3 regions of the Leuconostoc fallax genome follow, and region 3 is predicted to be linked to each of the others. Evidence: predicted binding sites of a transcription regulator. Region 3 holds the regulator's gene; each other region holds the start of a gene.
What was found. The regulator Rex, encoded in region 3, represses fermentation and respiration genes when NADH is low (regulators of the CRP and FNR family bind a similar motif). The targets are predictions, from matches to a motif close to TTGTGAANTANTTCACAA.
Positions count from the first base shown of each region.

Region 1: a site for Rex is predicted at 1,855-1,872, ahead of C5L23_RS03990 (zinc-dependent alcohol dehydrogenase family protein). Genes of this name have one in related genera too.
Region 2: a site for Rex is predicted at 2,457-2,474, ahead of adhP (alcohol dehydrogenase AdhP). Genes of this name have one in related genera too.

Region 1 covers NZ_PUFI01000013.1:32,553-36,497, reverse strand. The annotation lists gene C5L23_RS04000 (AEC family transporter) at 1-941, opposite strand, end outside; gene C5L23_RS03995 (carbonic anhydrase family protein) at 1,006-1,629, opposite strand; gene C5L23_RS03990 (zinc-dependent alcohol dehydrogenase family protein) at 2,116-3,132, shown strand; gene C5L23_RS03985 (DUF6198 family protein) at 3,135-3,908, shown strand.
Region 2 covers NZ_PUFI01000005.1:142,699-146,643, forward strand. The annotation lists gene C5L23_RS01300 (phosphatase PAP2 family protein) at 1-96, opposite strand, end outside; gene C5L23_RS01305 (ketopantoate reductase family protein) at 206-1,192, opposite strand; gene trpS (tryptophan--tRNA ligase) at 1,304-2,332, shown strand; gene adhP (alcohol dehydrogenase AdhP) at 2,496-3,554, shown strand; gene C5L23_RS01320 (hypothetical protein) at 3,651-3,945, shown strand, end outside.
Region 3 covers NZ_PUFI01000007.1:99,178-103,122, forward strand. The annotation lists gene C5L23_RS02700 (co-chaperone GroES) at 1-229, opposite strand, end outside; gene C5L23_RS02705 (lipid II:glycine glycyltransferase FemX) at 357-1,394, opposite strand; gene C5L23_RS02710 (redox-sensing transcriptional repressor Rex) at 1,396-2,043, opposite strand; gene tsaD (tRNA (adenosine(37)-N6)-threonylcarbamoyltransferase complex transferase subunit TsaD) at 2,169-3,185, opposite strand; gene rimI (ribosomal protein S18-alanine N-acetyltransferase) at 3,182-3,610, opposite strand; gene rimI (ribosomal protein S18-alanine N-acetyltransferase) at 3,585-3,945, opposite strand, start outside.

The DNA.
Region 1 (3,945 bases), on a different contig from region 3:
TATTTCTGTAATAGTGTCATTAATATTGGTACGGCAATTAAGCTTAAAATAGTTGACTCAGTAACCATAATAGCAGCATAATCAGCATCTGCACCATACAGTTTAGCAACAACCGGCGCATTGGTCATAACTGGCATCGCTGATTGTAAAATAAATACTTGCTTCATTAACTGTGGTACATCAGCTCGCCAAAGTAATAATGACATCAGAATTGGCGCTAAGATAAATCGGCCGGCTAGCACACCTAAACTATATCGTGATAATTTGATGTTACGTAATCCAGCTTTTTCAATTGCAATACCAATAAAAATCATTGATAGTGGAATCGTCAAAGCGCCCATATAGTGCAAATCGCTAGCAATGAAGGTTGGTATTTTAACATCTAATAATACGAGGACCACACCAATCATAAAACCAAATAGAGGTGGTGAAAAAACCTTTTTTAAAGTTGTGAAGATATCAAATTTCCAGGTACCTTCACCATCTCTTTGAATGAGGTAGGTTCCCAATGTCCAAAAGAATGTCGTGTTGGCCATATAATAAACCAAAACATATGGTAAACTGCTAGGACCAAATAAAGCCATATTAATGGGTAAGCCCACAAAAACAGTATTTGAATTAAAAAACATTGATTGAAATAAGCCACGACGATTTTTACGGACATGCAATAGTCGGGCAATCGCCACTGATAATCCAAATAAAATCATCATCGATATCACAGGATATTTCAAATTAGGTAATAATTGCGCTAATTGTTGTTTCGTAAAATCCTTTGTAATGGTATCAATCATATACATTGGTAAAGCAATTTGCGTCACGATACGCGCAATAATTTGACTACTACTAGGTGAAAACCAACGACTACGCGCCAATATATACCCAATAACAATCATAACTAAAATGACTAAAACGCCTTGAAGACTATCAAAAAATACAACCATCCAACTATTTCCAATTCTAATTTTTTGCAAACAGTTTTCATTATATCATGTTTATACCGGTTAATTATTGATAGTACAGTACTGTTCGACCGTTTAACGGCTGTATATGTCGATGATTATATGGATAATTATCATGGATGGCTTGCCAATCAGCTTGCGTCACTTGAATAGCATTAGCCAAGACAAGCCACGTAATATCCTTCCCCAACGGTGGCGTTGTTAAAGAGCCTGTGTATTGATAATAAGACAAAGGTTGAGGTAGCCACTGTTGTAAATGAGCTGTCTGGATACCCTGATTAAAGATTGTGGTGATGCCTTCTATTTTAGAGGCATCATCGATTGTCCCTAAGACGGCAAGTACTAGTGTTGCACCCTGTTCGTTATGAAAGACAAAATGAATTTCTAAGTCAGCTTGTTTGCCATCAATGAAATGCTCACTGCCATCATGAAAATGCAGGCGTTCCATACGATACACTTGCTCACCCAATGTTAACTGACCCGAAGCTAAAAATTGCTCGCCAATCTCTCGATCATCTCCAATCGTTAAATCATGACTCGTAAAGTCAACAATCAACGGTTGCTTTTGCCAATCGATTTTTTTGGCGTCATTAGCTACAATGTCAATCGGTGATTGCCAATTCGTTTCACCAATCCAGCAATCCTGCTCACTATAATCTAAATGTTGCATATTATCCTCCACAACTGTCTCGCTAATAATAAGTAATATTTTACCTCACACATCACTTTCAGTCTGGTTTCATGCTCACAGCATTGTTTCAGAAAATTATATGTTACTGACTTAAATAATTAATGACCTCTTTTTGAGTTTTATTGTCATATTTTCATGACCCGCACTAATTGCTATACTCACGTTGAAGCGGCTGAACCTATATTTTTTCTACTTACTTTTAAAAAGTTTATTTTTTCACAATTATCCTGATATTTTCATAATATTGTGAAAATTATTAATGATTTTAATGTAAATTTACTGGAAAGATATTTTTACTTACTTTATGTACTGAAAACTTCATAATCTCTATTCTGACAACGTTTATCCCCCTAATATTTCAAATAAAATTCATGAAAACACGCAAAATTTGTTTGACACAAGGCCACAATTGTGCAACAATATGCGTGTAAGTTACTTGAATCACAAATATGAGGAGAATTCATAATGGAAGCATTAGTTTTAACTGACACTAAGAAATTAGAAGTCAAAGACATTCAAAAGCCAGAAGTAAAGCCTAACGAAGTGTTAATTCACACTGCCTTTGCGGGTATCTGTGGTACTGACCACGCATTGTACGCAGGTTTGCCTGGTTCAGCTGATGCTGTGCCACCAATTGTTCTTGGTCACGAAAACTCAGGTGTTGTTACAGAAGTTGGATCTGACGTAACAAACGTTAAAGTTGGTGACCGTGTTACAGTTGATCCTAACATCTACTGTGGCCAGTGCAAGTTCTGCCGTACAGCACGTCCAGAATTGTGCGAAAACTTGTCAGCCGTTGGTGTAACACGTGATGGTGGTTTCGAAGAATACTTCACAGCACCTTCATCAGTTGTTTACAATGTTCCTGATAACGTTTCATTGAAGGCTGCCGCTGTTACAGAACCAATTTCATGTGCTGTTCACGGTGTTCAATTGTTGAAGTTAACACCTTACCAAAAGGCTTTGGTTATTGGTGATGGCTTCATGGGTGAATTGTTCGTACAACTTCTTCAAGCTTATGGTGTTCACCAAGTTGACCTAGCTGGTATTGTTGATGAAAAGCTTGCTATGAACAAAGAAAAGTTCGGCGCAGTTAACACATACAACACAATGAAGGGTGACAAGATCCCTGCTGACGAATATGATGTTGTGATTGAAGCTGTTGGTTTGCCACAAACACAAGAATCAGCTATCGAATCATCAGCACGTGGTGGTCAAGTTTTGATGTTTGGTGTCGGTGGTCCTGATGCTCACTTTGAAATGAACACATATGAAGTCTTCCAAAAGCAACTAACAGTTCAAGGATCATTCATTAACCCTAACGCATTCGAAGATTCATTAGCATTGCTTTCATCAGGTAAGTTGGATGTATTGCCATTGATGTCACATGAATTGGACTACAAGACTGTTGATGATTTCGTTAATGGTAAGTTGGGTGTCGTATCTAAGGCTGTTGTCAAAGTCGGTGGTGAAGAGGCATAAATATGGCGCAGAAAACGGCGCAAAAGCCAAACAACAAATCAAAGTTATCTAAGAAAGCTGCTAATCGATCCATTTCGATGAGTGCGTCGCTGGCTTACTTCGCATTTTCACTTGTGTTAAATGCGCTTGGTAATGTGCTAACGATTGTGACATCTGCTCACATTTTGCCCGCTTTCTTAGGATCAGCTTACTGGACAGCTGCACAAACTAACTTAGGTTATGCTATATTAGGCCGAGGTAGTAGTACTGCGTTGTTCTGGGCATTCTTAGTTTTGGGAATGTTAATTTCATTCTTAAACGCCATTTTAATGGGAAAGTTAGATTGGGGTCGTGTATTAGGCAATTTTGCCTTCATGCTACCATTCTCTCTCTTCATTCAATGGTTCGCTAATATATTCAATAATATGTTAGGTGGCTATCATGCTACCTCACTACCAATGATTATATTGTTCGTTATTATTAACTTCGTCGGTGTTGCCTTTATCGCTACTGCCATTTCTATTTATCAGCGTGTTAACCTTGTGTTGCACCCAGCTGATGATTTGATGCAAATCTTGCGTTTCAAATACTTTAATGGTAAAGCCGCAATAGCTATGTGGGTATCATATATTCCACCTACGCTTATGGGTATCATCGCAGTTATTATGACACACAACTTAGAAAACTTTGGTTTAGGAACCTTGTTTGCTTTCTTGTTCCAAGGAAATATTACCGGTTTTGCAGACCGTCTAATTTTCCCTAATTTGAAGCATCAAGCCGTTGATGTCGGTAAATAAATGAGATGAGTTGTGAATGTTACCTTTAACGTTTCAC
Region 2 (3,945 bases), on a different contig from region 3:
GAAAAAGTTGATTTTAACTAATAATCCTAATAGAAGCATGACGATAAAGGCAATTATTGCACGACGTATCTGTTTCTTCTCGACGGAAATAATCATGAGGTACTCCAAAATATTAAATTTTACACTACCCCTAGTATAAATAAGTCCGGCGATTGAAACAAGGTAAAATTATAAATTAGTGTAAAGATTAATCAGTACAAATGATTTAGGCTTTAGGCAATAGTTGGTTAACTGGCGGATTAAATTCGCGCATTGCTTCTGCAAGATGAACGAAATGTGTAACGAGTCGATGATTTGGCGCTTGCAAACCATTCTTCTCTGCCAAATCTGCAATCCAACCATTAATGTAATCGACTTCTGTGGGCCGTCCTTTGACAAAATCTTGATACATTGAAGGGAAGTGCAAAGGATTGGCCACATTAGAAACATAATCCACTTGTTTGACCATATCATCTCGACTTTCGATTAGGGTGATGCCTGCTGCTTCGGCTGCATCGTACGCTTCATTGATTAATGGACGAGCAACACCTTCTAAGAAAGTATCATATGCCATGAGTTCACCCATACGTGATTGGAACATTGTGGCTATAGAGTTTTCAACCGCATTGAAAAATACTTTAGTCAGTAAAGTACCCATAAAATTATTGGTGATACTAGGGTTGAGATGTGCTGCTTGAAAATCTTGTTCAAGCGCACGAATGGTTTCAGAATCCTGTTGCGTTAAATTAGCATAGACGGAGGAGCCTGCACCTTCTTTTCCCATGAAGTCAACATCACCATAATCATTTAACACAGTGGCAATCATCGCTGTACCACCAATGATTTTGTCTTGGTCAAAGTATTTTTCTAATTTTTCAATATGTCCCATGCCATTCATAGCACCAAGTGCCGTTTGATGGGATTTGAACTTAGATGATAAGCGGTCTAAGGCATCTTGTAATTGCATTTGCTTCATAAAGAAGATCCAAACATCTGGATCACCGTTGTACGCTTCAGGTGAGAAAATATTAATATCGATAAGATGCCGGTCTTCATGATCGCGTGATTTCCAAACTTTATTCCCTTGTGCCTGAATCGCATCGAGACTTGCCTGAATAGGCTCAATAAAATCAACGGGGACACCGGCATTTTCCTGTAGCAAAATACCATATCGTAATCCCATTGCACCAGCACCAACTATTGCGTATTTCATAAACGTCACCTCCGTATAATGATATTATTCTAATGTTTATCACATTTTTTGTCAATTTATTTTCATAAAAATAGATTATTTATCTGATAGAATGTCATTAGAGGTAAAGACATGTCTGAAAAGGAAATTTATTTAACCGGAGATCGTCCAACCGGGAAATTACATATTGGACATTATATTGGATCATTGAAAAATCGTGTTGCGATGCAAAATACAGGTGACTTTGATCCATTTATTATGATTGCGGATACGCAAGCGTTCACAGATAATGCACGCAACCCTGAAAAAATTCGGCGTTCATTAACTGAAGTTGCATTGGATTATCTTTCTGTGGGGATTGATCCAACCAAGTCGACTATTTTTGTACAATCTCAAATTCAAGGCTTACCAGAATTAACAACTTATTTCATGAATTTAGTTAGTGTTGCGCGTTTGCAACGTAACCCAACAGTTAAAGCTGAAATTCAACAAAACGGATTTGGTGAAGGTATTCCAGCAGGATTCTTAACTTATCCTATATCTCAAGCGGCTGATATTACAATTTTTAAAGCTAAAAAAGTACCAGTTGGAGATGATCAAGAGCCGATGATTGAACAAGCGCGCGAACTCGTGCGTGCATTTAACAATGCGTATGCAACCGACATTCTAGTTGAGCCAAAGGGGATTTTTCCACCTAAAGGACAAGGACGTTTACCAGGAATTGATGGTAATGCAAAAATGTCTAAGTCACTGAATAACGGCATTTATTTGGCTGATGATGCAGAAACGCTTGCTAAAAAAGTAAAGGCTATGTATACAGATCCACAACATATTCGTGTTGAGGATCCCGGACATGTTGAAGGTAATGTTGTCTTTACTTATTTGGACATTTTTGATCCAGATAAGCAACGTGTTCAAGAATTAAAAGATCATTATACAGCTGGTGGATTAGGTGATATGAAATTAAAAAAGCATTTGATTGATGTAATGGATGCTGAATTGACACCAATTCGTCAACGTCGAGAAGCTTTTGCACAAGATATTCCAGCTGTCTTGAAGATGCTCCAAGAAGGTTCAGAGCGAGCTAACATTGTTGCGGAAGCAACAATGAAAGAAGTACGCGAGGCTATGGGCATTAATTATTTTGATGCAATGAATTGATCAAAGCACCTTTTGGTGCTTTTTATTTTATTTATAAAGTGAAAAAGGTAACTTGTTACTTTTTAATAGTGTAAAAATAATCAGTGAATAGTTTACTTTTTAAGGAAAAGTCGTTATAATTTAATTGTAAATAAATTCACATATAAGATAAGAGGAAAGAAACATGAAAGCAGCAGTTGTTCGTGAAACACCAGATGGTTATGTTGATTTGATTGATGATTGGCAACCACGCCAATTATCATTTGGCGAAGCGTTAGTTGACGTTGAATATTGTGGTCTTTGTCATACTGACTTGCACGTTGCCGGCGGTGACTTTGGTAACCCCAACGAACTTGGTCAACGTAATGGTAAGTTCCGTCGCGTTATCGGTCATGAAGGTGTTGGTCGTGTTGCCAAGCTTGGTGAAGGTGCTTCAGATTATTTGAAAGTTGGCGACCGTGTTTCTATTGCATGGTTTTATGACGCCTGTGGTGGTTGCGAGTTCTGTATTACAGGTAACGAAACATTCTGTCGTAATGTTCGTAACTCAGGTTATACAGTTGACGGTGCAATGGCACAACAAGTGGTTGTAAATGCTAAGTACGCTGTTAAGGTTCCAGAAGGTTTGGATCCAATGGAAGCATCATCAATTACTTGTGCTGGTGTGACAATGTATAAGTCACTTAAGGTTGGGGAGACTAAGCCAGGACAGTGGGTATCTGTTCATGGTGCTGGTGGTCTTGGTAACTTGGCTGTTCAGTATGCACATAGTGTATTTGGTGCTCATGTTGCCGTTGTTGATGGGAACCCTGATAAGTTAGAGGCAGCACATCAAAATGGTGCGGAAGTATTGATTAACCGTAAGCAACCAGGTATCAATGTTGCACAAGAAATCCAAAAAGCAACAGGTGGCGTTCATAATGCCCAAGTGACTGCTGTTAATGATGCAGCATTCTCACAAGCTGTTAATGCATTACGTCCAATGGGAAAGTTAGTTGCCGTTGCTTTGCCACAAGGTGATATGTCATTGAACATTGCTAAGACAGTTTTGGACGGTATCGAGGTTCGTGGTTCATTAGTTGGTACACGTCAAGATCTATCAGAGGCTTTCCAGTTTGGTGCTGAAGGTAAGGTTAAGCCAATTGTTGAACGCGTTGATTTCCGTGATATCAATGATGTTGTTGATGAAATGAAGAAGGGTAAGATTACTGGACGTAAGGTATTTGACTTTACATCACTATAATTTAAAAATGTTATGTCTAGGCTGTGGTTAGATCACAGCCTTTTTATTTTAATATGTTAAACTTGAGTAAATGATTCTAGTTGGGAGACAAAGTAAATGTATTACACACAACAATTGTTTCAAGGACAGCGAGAGCGTATTTTACGCGTCGTAGATTTAGATGATGACTCACAACAAACGAAGGGGTTCATTCATATTTTTGATGAACAACGACCCTTTAACTTTGATTACGCTAAAGAAATGACGCAGGGGACGTTAACGCCAGAGCAGTTTAACCCTGACGATGAATCGGACAATACGTTTAGTATTAACTTTATGCCTTTAATTGCAGAAGACGATGAGATTCCAGATGGCCTATTAGAAGAGTGGGCAGCACTTGTCGGGCGCGAAT
Region 3 (3,945 bases):
GTCCTTCAACATGAATTTCTTGACCAGCGTACTTATCAAATACAACAGTGTCGCCTTCTGATACGGCAGTTGGCTTTTGTAATTCCCCAACAGTTTGAGTACTAACAACGATTACCTTACCAGTCACTGGCTTTTCTTGTGCATTACTAGCAATGACAATATTACCAACTTTTTGCTCTGCTTCTTTTTCAACTTGCAATACAACGCGATCACCTAATGGTTTTAACACGATGTACACCTCCTTAAAATTCTGTTATGATTTTAGCACTCTTTAATCACAAGTGCTAACTACAATTTATAGTTTAACACTTGGTTGTAAAAAGTCAATAAAAAAAGATTGGTTTCAACCAATCTTTTTACTCTGAAAATCCTTTAAGATACTGATCATACGCTTCTTGATCGAGCACCCAATCTAACTCGCCAATATACTCTACTGGAGCGTCATGATAAGCAAAACCATGTTTAAATTTATATAAACCATCTTTTGGTACAAAGTCACCAACACCACCAAAATCATATCGTACTTTATTCAGTGACAAGCCCCACTTTAACATTTCCCATTGTACAGCATAGGGTGCATAGTGCTTGGTAAATGCACGATTTGAACCTGCATACATATACCAGATTTTATCACCATAAGCAAAACCAATACCACTAGCGATAACTTGATCTTCAAAATGCGCTAAGAAAACTTTGAACAAACCCGTACCCGCCCATAATTTTTGCATACGCAAGAAATAATCAATGGGTCTATGTGTAATATTTTGACTTTTTGCCATCATAACATAGGTGTCAAAGAAGGCAGTAACATCTTCTTGGCTATCTCCACTCGTCACCACGACGCCATCACGCGCAGAACGACGAATTTGGTTACGATAGTCACGTTTAAAATGCTTCATGAGACTGTCTTCATCAACAATTTTGTCTGCATCTCCACGACCATCATAGTAAAGGACCACATTCTTACGGGGCTGGATATTACCGTGCATATATGTAATCTGTCGGTTCCGGGTTGTAAAACCTTCTTGCTGGTAAGCCTCATTTAGATCATCAGAATAAGGTTCCTCAGGGTCCAAACGAATCAAGAACGTGTTTTCAGGTAACACTGCAACGGCTTCGTCAACCAAAGCCTTTACCAATTGTACGTTTTGAATATCGGCTATCGGTCCTTTAGGTGAATAAGCTAAAAGTTTTCCTGGTACAGCTTCAATTGTGAGTACCGCCATGGCAGCATCGATCACACCATTTGTCTCATGATAAATATAAATATGACCCCAGTTAGCTTTTAGATCTCCCCATAACGGATCTTGCGTCACTTGTCCGCGGGGATGTTCACGTACAAATGCTTGAAATGCTGCTACTTTATTTTTATCATTTAAATCTAATATGGCCATTTTAAATTCCTGTTGTAATTGACCCATAATTCTCAATAAAATATATGAGTGTTTGTAATTCATTCGTTAAATCAACGTTCTGAACACGTACGTTGTTTGGCACGGTCACACGCAGTGGTGTGAAGTTCAAAATACCACGTATACCAGATGCCACTAATTGATCTGTAATTTCTTGTGCAACCTCTTGTGGTACAGTCAAAATTGCAATGTTAATACGTTGATCTTTAATCTGCTGTTGCAAATCAGCCATCGGATATATTGGCACACCGCTTTGTATCTTACCAACACGTTCTTCATCTACATCAAATGCAGCTGATATACGCACATTGGATGATTGATGGAAGTTGAAATTTAGCAATGCTTGACCCAAGTTTCCTACGCCAATCAGCGCCACACTAATCAAACTATCTTGATCCAAAACATCAGCAAAAAAATCTAATAATGCTTTAACATCATATCCATAGCCGCGTTTACCTAACGCGCCAAAATACGAAAAGTCGCGACGAATAGTAGCAGCGTCAAATTTAATGGCATCGCTTAATTCAGCCGAAGAAATACGGTTTGTTCCTGCATCATGCAGAAAAGTTAAATAGCGGTAGTATATTGGCAAGCGTTTTGCCGTTGCCCGCGGTATTTTAGGTTGTGTCATCATTTACTCCAAAAGCGCTAAGCGCTGTTTTAATTGTCAACAATATTACTTTGTGAAATTCTGCATTACTATTATATCATATTCCATGCTATTCAAAATAAAGTTAGTGAACGAATCACAATGTATTAAAGGCTTAGCAAGTCAAAATCTAATCCTGGATCTGTATTTAAGTCTAAATCAGCAAAAATACCTGCCTGATAGTTCCAATATCCAGCAGCACCAATCATAGCGGCATTATCTCCTGTATATTGCATTGGCACGGGCAAAAACGTTGTCTCGGGGAATGTTTCTAACAAGGCTGTCAAGGTCTGACGTAATTGCTGATTTGCAGCGACACCACCTGCTAAAATAAAAGTTTTAACAGGATAGTTTTCTAGGGCACGTTTTGTTCGACCTAATAAAGCATCCACTACAGCGTTTTGAAAGCTCGCTGCCAACTCGCCTTTGTTAAGATTTTCTCCGCGTTGCTGTGCATTGTGAACATAATTAATCACAGCACTTTTCAAACCTGAAAAGCTGAAATCATAATTATCATCATGCGCCATGGCAGTTGGAAATTTTACTGTTGCTTGATTTTTACGCGCTAAATCATCAATTATTTTCCCTGCTGGATACGGGAATTCAAGTAAGCGACCGACCTTATCATAACTTTCTCCTGCTGCATCATCACGTGTTTCACCTATTACTTTAAAGTCATTTTCTTCGCGCATTAAAACCAGTTCAGTATGCCCCCCAGATACCATTAAAGCCATCGCTGGATACTCGACTTTGCCAGCAAATCTAGCAGCAGCAATATGTCCAGCCAAGTGATTAACGGGCACAATAGGTAAATGATGCGCCATTGCAAAAGTTTTAGCCCCCATCAGGCCGACTAGGAGCGAACCAACAAGCCCTGGACCATAAGTAACGGCTACTGCATCTAAATCTTTTGGCGTTAGCGCCGCTTGCTTCAAAGCATCATCTAAGACACGTGTAATCCATTCAATATGATGTCGACTTGCAACTTCTGGTACAATACCACCAAAACGACGGTGCGAGTTGATTTGTGTTGCAACACTATTGCTCAAAACGGTATGTCCATCTTCGACAATAGCAACACTGGTTTCATCTGCACTAGATTCAAATGCAATAATTCTCGTCACAATATTTTCCTCTCCATCAGTAGCGCATCATCGCCATTTTTATAATAATGACGGCGCCGATTGTAAACTGTAAAGCTATTTTTAATGTATAAACCTTGTGCCGCACCATTATGTTCCGATACTTCTAAAAGAATGCGTTTTAAATCAGGAACAGATAAAACTCGGGCTATTAGGGCTTGGGCAATGCCTTGCTTCTGATAATCTGGCAAGACCGCTAAACTCGTAATCTCTGCCTCATCTAAAATAGTTGTCATACCAATAAACCCAACGATTGTATGATTAATTTCAGCCACAAAATATTGATTACGAATGCATGATAGCTCATGTTGGAAGATTTTTATCGGCCAAGGTGATGAACCAAATGCACCCGTAGCAATATGATAGATTGCTTCAACATCTTCAATGCCTGCTCTTTGGATATTCAACTTTTTTCTCCATACTTATAGCATCTTCTCGGTTATCTAAATAATAACGTGACTTTATTCCTACTTTTTTAAATCCTAAACGCTCATACAAAGCCACTGCTAAGTTATTTGATTTACGAGCCTCCAGACTTAACGTTTGGACATGCATTCTTTTAGCTACTTTTATGATTTCATGTAGCAAAATTGTACCCAATCCCTTATTTTGCCAAATCGGTAAAATGGCAATATTCGTAATATGAATATCTTGCGTCGGCCTTTGATACGCAGCACCAACAAAACCAATAACTTGTTGATTTTTCTTAATAATTAGATATAGTCGTACATCATAACGAATA